Regions from separate parts of the Geobacillus sp. E263 genome, predicted to be linked through region 1. Evidence: riboswitches for the same ligand, from Rfam matches in the RefSeq annotation. Region 1 holds a riboswitch; the other holds the start of a gene.
The links. A riboswitch is a leader RNA that binds a small molecule or an ion and turns the genes downstream of it on or off. The one in region 1 is predicted to bind cobalamin.

Region 1 (4,856 bases):
CAGCCCAATTCCGAAAACGGATTTATCGGTGTGGACCTTGGCATCATTAATATCGCCGTCGATAGCACCGGTGAGGTATTTTCCGGCTCGAAGGTCAACGGGCTGCGCCGCCGCCATGCGAAACTTCGCGCCAAACTCCAAAAGAAAGGCACCAAGTCAGCGAAACGCCTGCTTAAAAAGCGTTCCAAGAAGGAAAAACTATTTGCCCGTGATGTGAACCACTGCATTAGCAAGAAGATTGTTGAAAAGGCAAAGGCACTCGGATGCGGCATTGCCCTTGAAGATTTAAAGGGCATCCGCCAACGCACCGAGAAAACGGTTAAAAAGCAACAGCGTCGTCAACACTCTTCTTGGTCTTTTTATCAGTTGAGAAAGTTTATTGAGTATAAAGCGGCGATCGCTGGCGTGCCGGTGGTATTGGTTCATCCAAAAAATACTTCCCGCACCTGTCCGGTTTGCGGACATGTGGCCAAAGAAAACAGACCGTCAAGGGATCAGTTTTGTTGTCGAGCTTGTGGGTACGCTGCCCCTGCCGACAACGTGGCTGCGGAAAACATCCGCAGGGCTGCTGTCAACCAGCCGAACGCGGCAGCCAATTAGGCTAGTTGCAAGCCCACGGCTTTAGCCGTTGGGTAGTTGACATCAAGATAAATATATTATTTGAAAAAAGGATTTTGCCCATACTGAAATGAGTAAAAACGGAGAAGAAAAAGCGGATGAAAATTAGATGTTTTTATACATAGAGACAAAAACTTCTGGATATACTACAAATGTACAAATCATCTCATAAACAGTTTGGCAAGAACATGATAATATTGGGCTATAGCCAAGCGGTAAGGCAACGGACTTTGACTCCGTGATGCGCTGGTTCGAATCCAGCTAGCCCAGTCTCTAACAGGCAAGCAATGTCGCTTGTCTGTTTTTTTGTTGAAAAAGAAGGAGTTTTGACAAAGGATGTCAAATATAAGACATGGCAAGGAGGAGATTGTGATGAAAACAGCTGATTTATGCGATGAATTTTTAAGTGAATTGCAAGTATGCCAGCTGCCGATGCAATCTTACGGCGGCAAAGCGGAATTTTCCGGACCAATCGCGACGGTCGATGTATTTGAAGATAATGTGCTCGTTCGTGAGGCGCTCGAAACTGTTCCAGCGGGCACCGTATTGGTCGTAGACGGAAAAGGTTCGCGAAATTGCGCGCTGCTCGGAGACCGTCTTGCCCAGATCGCTTGCGAGCGCGGGCTTGCCGGGGTGATTATTCACGGATGCATTCGCGATTCCGCAGAAATCGCCAATATGCCGCTTGGGGTGATGGCGATTGGCACTTGCCCGGTGAAAAGCAAAAAAGAAGGAAAGGGAAAACGGGACGTTGCGCTCGAATTTGGCGGCGTTCGTTGGGAGCCAGGCGCCTATGTGTACGCTGATCAAGACGGGATTGTATTGGCGAAAACGGACTTATTGAAAAAAAGTGGTTGACGATATTTGAAAATTTGTACTACTATGAATAACAGAAATGTGTTCTTTGAAAAATCGACATTATATGCCAAACAAATAAGGTGCCTTTCTCATTAGAGAATAGGCTTAAAAGGGAAGTACGGTGAAAATCCGTCACGGTACCCGCCACTGTGATGGGGAGCTTTGTTGCATCATGTCACTGAAGGAAACTTCGGGAAGGCGCAATAAAGCGATGATCCTAAGTCAGGAGACCTGCCTTATTTGTTCGGACGGATACCTACGGGATTATAGGTAGACGTGCGGGAGAATGGTATACTTTTTTTGCTATATTTGTATGCATTTTTCTGCACCTCTGCGTATAGAGGTGCTTTTTATTTTGCAAAAAAGGAGAGACTCAACATGACAACATGGAACTTAATCGGAATGAAACATCATGTGCTGATTTGCAATGGAGGCAGCTGCATGCGTAAAGGGGGAGAAGAAGTAACGCTTGCCATCCGCGAAGAAATCGCGATGCTGGAGTTAGATGGCATTGTACATACGACGCGGACTCGCTGCAATGGCCGTTGCCAAGACGCGTGTGTAGTCATCGTTTACCCTGAAGGCGTATGGTACAACGGTGTGACGCCGGAAAAAGCAAGGGAGCTTGTGCGAAGGCATTTACGGGACGGGGAATGGTTGGAAGAAACGATAACGTACCGTTATGAAGAGAAGCAAGGATTGATGATGTCAAAACAATCAAACGCCCCTCTAGGAATCTCGAAATTATGTAAAGCAACGGGAGGAACGAAAGCATGAAAAAATGGAAAGTCGCCCTTTTCCTTTGCGGTTTAGTCGTCTATTTTACGTTTACCGGCAGCACATCGGCATTTGCGATGCATATTATGGAAGGATTTTTGCCAGTTGGATGGGTGATTTTTTGGTGGCTAGTGTTTTTGCCGTTTTTTATCATCGGTATGCGTTCACTAATTCGGATTACACGCGAGCATCCGGAACTAAAGCTGCTCATTGCGCTGTCGGGGGCATTTACGTTTGTGCTGTCCGCCTTAAAAATTCCATCCGTTACTGGGAGCAGCTCACATCCAACGGGGGTGGGGCTCGGTGCGGTGCTGTTTGGTCCATGGACGATGGTGGTGATGGGCAGCATCGTATTGCTGTTTCAAGCGTTATTGCTGGCACATGGTGGATTGACGACATTAGGGGCGAATGCCGTGTCCATGGCGGTCATTGGCCCGATTGTGGCGTACGGTATTTATCGTTTCGGGAAAAAGTGGAATATACCGAGGCGCTGGACGATTTTTTTCGCTGCATTTTTCTCTGATTTGGCCACATATGTTGTCACCTCATTGCAATTAGCGCTGGCGTTCCCGGATGCGACAGGCGGGGTTTTCGCTTCGTTTGCCAAATTTGCCGGCATTTTTGCTGTTACGCAAATACCACTGGCGATTACAGAAGGGCTGCTTACGGTCGTCGTTTGGAATTTCTTATCCACTTACAGCAGCCGCGAACTAAATCAGTTAGAGAGGGGAGTATGATATGAAGCGAAGTCTTTTTCTTCTAGCTATTGCTGTTTTACTGGTAGTAGCGCCGTTATTGTTCATTCATCACTCTGATTTTGGCGGCACGGATGGCCAGGCGGAAAAAATGATTCAGAAGCTCGCTCCTCATTATCAACCTTGGATGGAAACCATATTTGAGCCGCCAGGCGGAGAGGTGGAAACGTTGCTGTTTTCTGTGCAGGCGGCAATCGGCGCTGGAATTATTGGCTATATTATCGGCGTCTATAAAGGCCGGGCGAACCGAAAAGAGGAAGCAAAATGATCCGGCAGTTTGACACCATCGCTTACGATAACCGCCTGCGGACAATACGCCCCGAACAAAAAGTGATATTTGCGCTTCTGTTATTAATGATGGCCATCACAGAAAACTGGAAAACGCAAGTAATGATGACGATTTGGCTTGCCATTTGGATTATCGGTTATGCGCGTGTTTCGTGGAAGGTGTACGCCAAAGCCCTCGGAGTCGTGGCATTGTTTCTGATGATGAGTTTTCCAGCTTTGCTTGTTTCGATAGACAAATCTTTTCATGTTTCCATTGACCGTTCGCAAATTTTCATCGCAATGTCTTTGCTCTCTCGTTCGGTCGCGGCATGGTCTTGCTTATTTTTCCTCTTGGTGACTACCCCGTTTCCAGAGATATTGTATGTGCTCAAACGAATGAAAGTACCATCCATTATCATTGAGTTGTTGTTTTTTATGTATCGGTTTGTATTTGTTTTCGAGAAAGCAGCAGAAGAGCTATACGTAGCAATGAAAGCAAGAAATGGAGGAAGCCATTGGCGGCATGGCGGGATGTTGGTGTTCCAGCTTTTTCAGAAAATATGGCATTCCTATGAAGCGTTGCGCCTTGCTTTAGGGGCGCGCGGAGTTTCCAATGAAATTGTCTATGTTCATATGGAAACATACAACGAAAAAAACAAACGTTATCTGTGGGAAGCAGCCATCGGCATAAGTTTGCTTCTATGGCTTGGATGATAGGAGGGCGGCAGAAGATGCTGAAAATGGATGAAGTATATTATACGTATCCGAACGGACCATGTGTGCTAAAAGGATTAAGCCTTCATGTCCCCAGTGGAAAAAAATGCGCACTCATCGGTCATAACGGATGCGGCAAGACAACGTTATTTTTACATGCGAACGGGCTGTTGCGGCCCGACTCCGGCGACATCTATTGGAATGGAGAGAAGATGGATTATCGGCGTCAAACATTGCAAAAATGGCGGAAAGAGGTCGGCATCGTTTTTCAAAATCCGGAACACCAGCTTGTGGCGCCATTGGTACGTGATGAGCTGGCGTTTGGCCTGCACCATTTAGGAATGAAAAAACATGAGATGGACGAGCTCATTGAAAAAGCGCTGGACGAGTTTAGATTGCGTCCATGGTTGGACAAGCCTGTTCATCATTTAAGTCTTGGCCAAAAAAAATGGCTGACGCTTGCCGCCGTAATGGTGATGAACCCGAAATTATTAGTGCTCGATGAGCCGACGGCATATTTAGATCGCCTGCAAATCGAGAGGTTTGTCGAGAAGATCAACGATATTCATCGAGCCGGCACGACGGTTTTGATCGCTACTCATGATTTTGATTTTGTCTTAGAGTGGGCAGATATCGTGTTTGTCATGCATGACGGACAAATTGTCATGCAAGGATCGCCGCAAGACGTATTTGCTAGGCAGCATCAATTGCAAAAATGGCGTCTTGGTGTTCCGCTGCTTGCTTCTGTATGGAAAACGTTGTTTCCACACGAGACACGCATCCCGCGGAATGTGGAAGAAATGAAACAATGGATGAGAATGAATGAGCATACAAGCCTCTATATTAGTGAAAAAGTGATATAGTGTT
Region 2 (4,856 bases), 630 kb from region 1:
CGTCCATGTCGGAAATAGACCGCTTTGATGGGCATATCTTCCAAGTTCCACTGTTTCTTTTACCGTATATCCGAATGCCGCATCAACCGTTTGCGGAAGCACCGCGGCAAAGCGCGCCCATTCTTTTTGCGAAAAAGAACGAAGCGGCCGGCCGTTTACTGTTATGCTTCCGTTTTGTAATAACAACTCCTTGCTTAACAGTTTCAATAAGGTCGTTTTCCCGCTCCCATTTGGCCCTAAAATCCCAAATACTTCTCCCTTTGCTACGGTAAACGTTACATCATGAAGCACTTGTTTACGATGATAGTGGTAAGAAACATGGTTTACTTCAAGCACATTCATCACGTCTTTCTTCGCATTCTTCGAAAAAATAGTAGTGCAAATAAAGGTGCGCCAATCAATGAGGTAATTACGCCGATTGGCAATTCTCTCGGCGAAATAATCGTACGCGCCAATAAATCAGTAAGAACGAGAAAGGCACCGCCATACAATAGGGAAAGCGGCAACAGAAGACGATGGTTCGGACCACAGACGAGGCGAACCATATGTGGAACGACCAATCCGACAAAACCGATCGTTCCGGAAACAGACACCGCCGCGCCGGTTAGCAGCGAAGCGCCGGTTAAAATCATCACTTTTCGCTTCAACACATCGACCCCGATATGCATAGCGGCCGACTCCCCAAACGCAAAAGCGTTCAGTTCGCGCGCATTAAAAAGCAGCATGATCACTCCGATGAGAAAAAACGGAAGCATCATCATCGTATATTTCCAGCCGCGCATCGCTACGCTCCCCATCAGCCATGCAATAATTTGCCGCAATTCTTCTCCAGTTAGTGCAATCATTAAGGAAATAAGCGCGCTGAAAAACGCCCCGAACATAATTCCAACTAGGATGATGGTCTCTACAGACATTTTTCGCTCCACCGCTCGTGTAAATAAAAGAACAAGCACGAGCGTCACAAGGCCAAATATAATGCTGACAATAGGAAGCGTAAATGTACCAAATAACGGCAATTGAATACCGAAGAAAATGACAAAAACAGCACCAACGGAAGCACCTGACGACACGCCGAGCGTATACGGATCGGCAAGCGCATTTTTTAACAGCCCTTGAAACGCAGCTCCCGCGACCGCCAGCGACGCCCCGACAAGAAACGCGAGCACAACGCGTGGAAGGCGGATCGCCATCACGATTTGCACGAGATCATCGGGAACATCGCCGGGCAACGGCAACCCAAACGAGATCGAAAAAATAATCTTGATAATAATAGAAAAGGGAATCGATAGAGAACCTATCGATATCCCCAGCAAGAGCGAAGTAATAACGACCGTTATTGCAACTGCATACATCCATATATTACTTAAAAATATCCGGGTAAATTGTTTTTGCAAGTTCCTCTACTCCTTCGATCAAGCGTGGACCCGGACGGCTTACTAAGTCTGTATTTACATCATACACCCGTTTGTTTTTCACCGCCGGGACATCTTTCCAAGCAGGACGGTCCAACACTTGCTTCGCTCCGCCGTATGTTGTAATAATGACATCCGGCTTGTACGCGACCGCTTTTTCTTCCGTAACCATCGGCCACCCTTCTAAATCACCGGCGACATTTTTCGCGGAGATCGCCTGGAGCATCTCATCAATAAACGTTCCTTTTCCAGCAGTATAAATTTCTGGAGCTGGTGATATTTCGACCCATACTTTTGCTTGATCTTCCTCTTTAATTTGCTTTGCTTTTTCTTTTATAGCTTCTAATTTTGTTTTCATATTTTGGATGATTTCTTGTGCTTTGTCCGCAGTTCCTGTCGCTTTTCCAACTAATTCGATCGAATGATAGACATCATCAAACGTTTTCGCATCATTGACAACCAATACAGTAATGCCTGCATCTTTTAATTGCTGAAGACCATCTTTCGAATTATGTGCACTAGACGCATGGGCAAGCACTAAATCTGGCTTCAACGAAATGACTTTCTCTACATTAAACTCCATGCCGCCTATTTTTTCCTTATTTTTTACATCTTCCGGATAGTTGTCAAAATCGCTTACACCGACGATTTTCTCTCCCAATCCCAGCGCATAGGCGATTTCTGTGTTGCTTGGAATTAATGAAACGATTTTTTTCGGCTCGGACTGTATTGTTACATCCTCGCCTAATCCATCTTTTACCGTTACCGGAAACGCCGCTTGTTCCGTTTTCGGTTCTTCTTTTTTTGCAGGCTCTTTGCTTGCGTTCTCTCCATTACATCCAAACAAGAAGCCAAATGTAAGGATGAATACGAGCAACATGACATACTGTTTCCATTTTTTCATTTTTTGTTCCCCCTTCTTTATGTAAAATAAAAAAACTCATTCCTAACTCGGAATGAGCGAGAAACGGCAATATGTATACACGAAGGCAGCCACCGTTGCCGTTTCCTCATCTCACCCCCCGAAGATAGGAAACTATAAGCGAACAAGGCAGGTCTACTGACTCATGCTTCATCCTACTCTGAACCTTCCCATACGGCAAACGGCGCTTGCCATTCCACCGTACAGTGGCGATTTCATTTCGTCAGCATTTACAGTTGCGGGGACAGTTCTGGACTTTCACCAGATTCCCTATTAAGCCTACTAGAGCGCACCAGCTCGTTCGGCACCTTGCCGCTAGTGTATAAAATTGTCGAACAATTGACAGTTATTATATTAAAGCAATTCATGGTGTTTGACAATAAAAAAATCATTTTGCTTTTTTTAAGAAACGATTTTAACGCATGTATCCGAGCGCCAATGCGTTTTCACTAATAAAACCTCGCCATTTTCATTCGCTACATAAGCAGCAACAGCAATGATATGTTTCGGCTCGTTCATGCTTCCACCTTCATTATTTTTTATAAATTTTAAAAAACGCGAATCTCACTAGATTCGCGTTTTAATTGTTAATATAGCGCTCAAACACAAAGCCGAAGTCTTTCACCGTATATTTTGTTTTCGCGTCAACGAGCCATTGAAACGCAAGTTCATTCACCGCTTTGAAATCGGCAACGAAATTATTTGTGTCACTTTTCACTTGCCCGAATACGTTTGCCGTCAATTCCAAACTTTTATGCGCGTACTCGAGCTTCGTTTTGTTTTCATGGCAAAGCTCAGAGATGGCGAGCAGCGATTTATATAAATCTTTTAGTTCTTCTAAATGCTTTTTATGGACGTCAATCGAATAGGCATGGGCGCCGATTTTAAACTTAATCTCCACATCTAAATCGACCGTGCCTGCCGTTTCGAGCGACACGTCGGAAATCGTATGTTTGTAATAATCATAGCGGCGCAATACGCGTTTTTTGCTTGTTGCGCTCGTGCCATCCAAATGAATAAGCGCTTTATTGGTAAAGCAATACTCATCCGACTTCGATTTAATTAAGAAATAAATCTTTTCCCCATCTTCATGCATCACGTAATCATCGGCATCGACTTTATCATAGTTTTCCGGCTTAATGACCGAGCCGATATCGCTTAATCCAAGCACATCGGCGGCGACTTTTCCAAACATAGTATAGCTCCTCTCCTTATTTAAAAAATGGTAATTACTTTTATTGTATCATGAGTAAACGGAATATACCTAAAATTTTTCTATTTTTTGAAGAATAGTGAAACTTCTCATGCTATAATAAACGCATCACTAGTTGGAAAGGATAGATGCCTTATGTTTCGCATTCGTCCAACTTGTTCTGTTTGCAACAAAACAATTGAAAAAAATGAACCGATTTATGTTCATATGAGATATCCGGCATACAGAGGAATAGTAGAAATCAAGGCATTCCTCCAACAGGAAGGCAAAATCATTTGCGAAGATTGCTTCCAACAAAAAATGAAGAAGGAATAATCATCCTTCTTCGTAACAGCTCTATCATGACACAATCAATATATGTTCACTATCTCAATGGCGATCTTGCCATACGAATATACGTATGGCGTTTGCCACGAATGGCAATCGAATACGTCATAATGTTTTCCGGAATGGCGATGCCATGATAACCGGCGTCTCCGATATGATACAGGTCGGCTCCTGCCATTTTGCTTGCGAGCGCGATTTGGCGGATCGTATGTTCATCCGCTCCTTCCTGGCTTGTGCCGATCGTAAGCATAACGAGCGCGCCATGTTCGTGGGCAACCTGAACTAGCTTTTCCGTTTTTTCTAAGGTCACACCTGGTACAGTTCCTGGCGCCGGCATAAGAACTACATCAGCTCCGGCACGAATAAAACGCATAACGATTTCTTCGGATACAATGCTAGCTCCCGTTTCGCCGGCCACTCCAGCTGCGTGCATTTTCCCGGCGATAATGAGACCGTCTTCTCTAAAAACGGCACGTGCGGTTTCGATCGCGCGGATAATTTCATTATTTGTCACACCTGTTTTCGGATTTCCGGTTAGGCAGATAAAATCGAAACCTAGACGTTTTGCTTCTTGCAGTGATTCTTCTGTTGCCATCCTTCCTTTTGGAAGAGAAGCAAGACTCTCTAACTGCCTCGCGTTCGGGTCAACAGGCTCTAAATTGACGCCAATTGGACGCCCCGTTAACTGCTTCAGACGCTTCACCATTTGATGTGGCTCCTTCGTATCCAACCCGTTTACCAGCGGCCGGAATACATCAAACATGTTCAATAGAATTAAATCCGCGCCAAACGCCGCGGCCAATTCCGCATTCGTCACCGCCGGATAAAGCGGGGCAACAGAGCTGATTACTTCTGCGACGATCGTTCTTCCTTCCGCTGCCCGAATCGATTGTTTCAGCTCTTTTCCGTTCATACGGCAAAAATCCGAGGCGCTGCAGTCTAGCAACCGCTTCATTGGCAAATCCCCCCTTGATCTATCACA

Region 2: another riboswitch for cobalamin. It lies ahead of FNL97_RS06150 (ABC transporter substrate-binding protein); the one in region 1 lies ahead of FNL97_RS09535 ((2Fe-2S) ferredoxin domain-containing protein).

What each region holds. Positions count from the first base shown of each region.
Region 1 is NZ_CP041632.1:1,819,826-1,824,681, reverse strand. It holds gene FNL97_RS09550 (RNA-guided endonuclease InsQ/TnpB family protein) at 1-600, shown strand, start outside; tRNA gene FNL97_RS09545 (tRNA-Gln) at 817-888, shown strand; gene rraA (ribonuclease E activity regulator RraA) at 991-1,476, shown strand; cobalamin riboswitch at 1,538-1,729, shown strand; gene FNL97_RS09535 ((2Fe-2S) ferredoxin domain-containing protein) at 1,855-2,253, shown strand; gene FNL97_RS09530 (energy-coupling factor ABC transporter permease) at 2,250-2,990, shown strand; gene FNL97_RS09525 (energy-coupling factor ABC transporter substrate-binding protein) at 2,992-3,276, shown strand; gene cbiQ (cobalt ECF transporter T component CbiQ) at 3,273-3,989, shown strand; gene FNL97_RS09515 (energy-coupling factor ABC transporter ATP-binding protein) at 4,007-4,852, shown strand.
Region 2 is NZ_CP041632.1:1,190,222-1,195,077, reverse strand. It holds gene FNL97_RS06160 (adenosylcobinamide amidohydrolase) at 1-342, opposite strand, end outside; gene FNL97_RS06155 (FecCD family ABC transporter permease) at 342-1,394, opposite strand; gene FNL97_RS06150 (ABC transporter substrate-binding protein) at 1,360-2,316, opposite strand; cobalamin riboswitch at 2,446-2,660, opposite strand; gene FNL97_RS06145 (PH domain-containing protein) at 2,915-3,529, opposite strand; gene FNL97_RS06135 (DUF7916 family protein) at 3,912-4,829, opposite strand.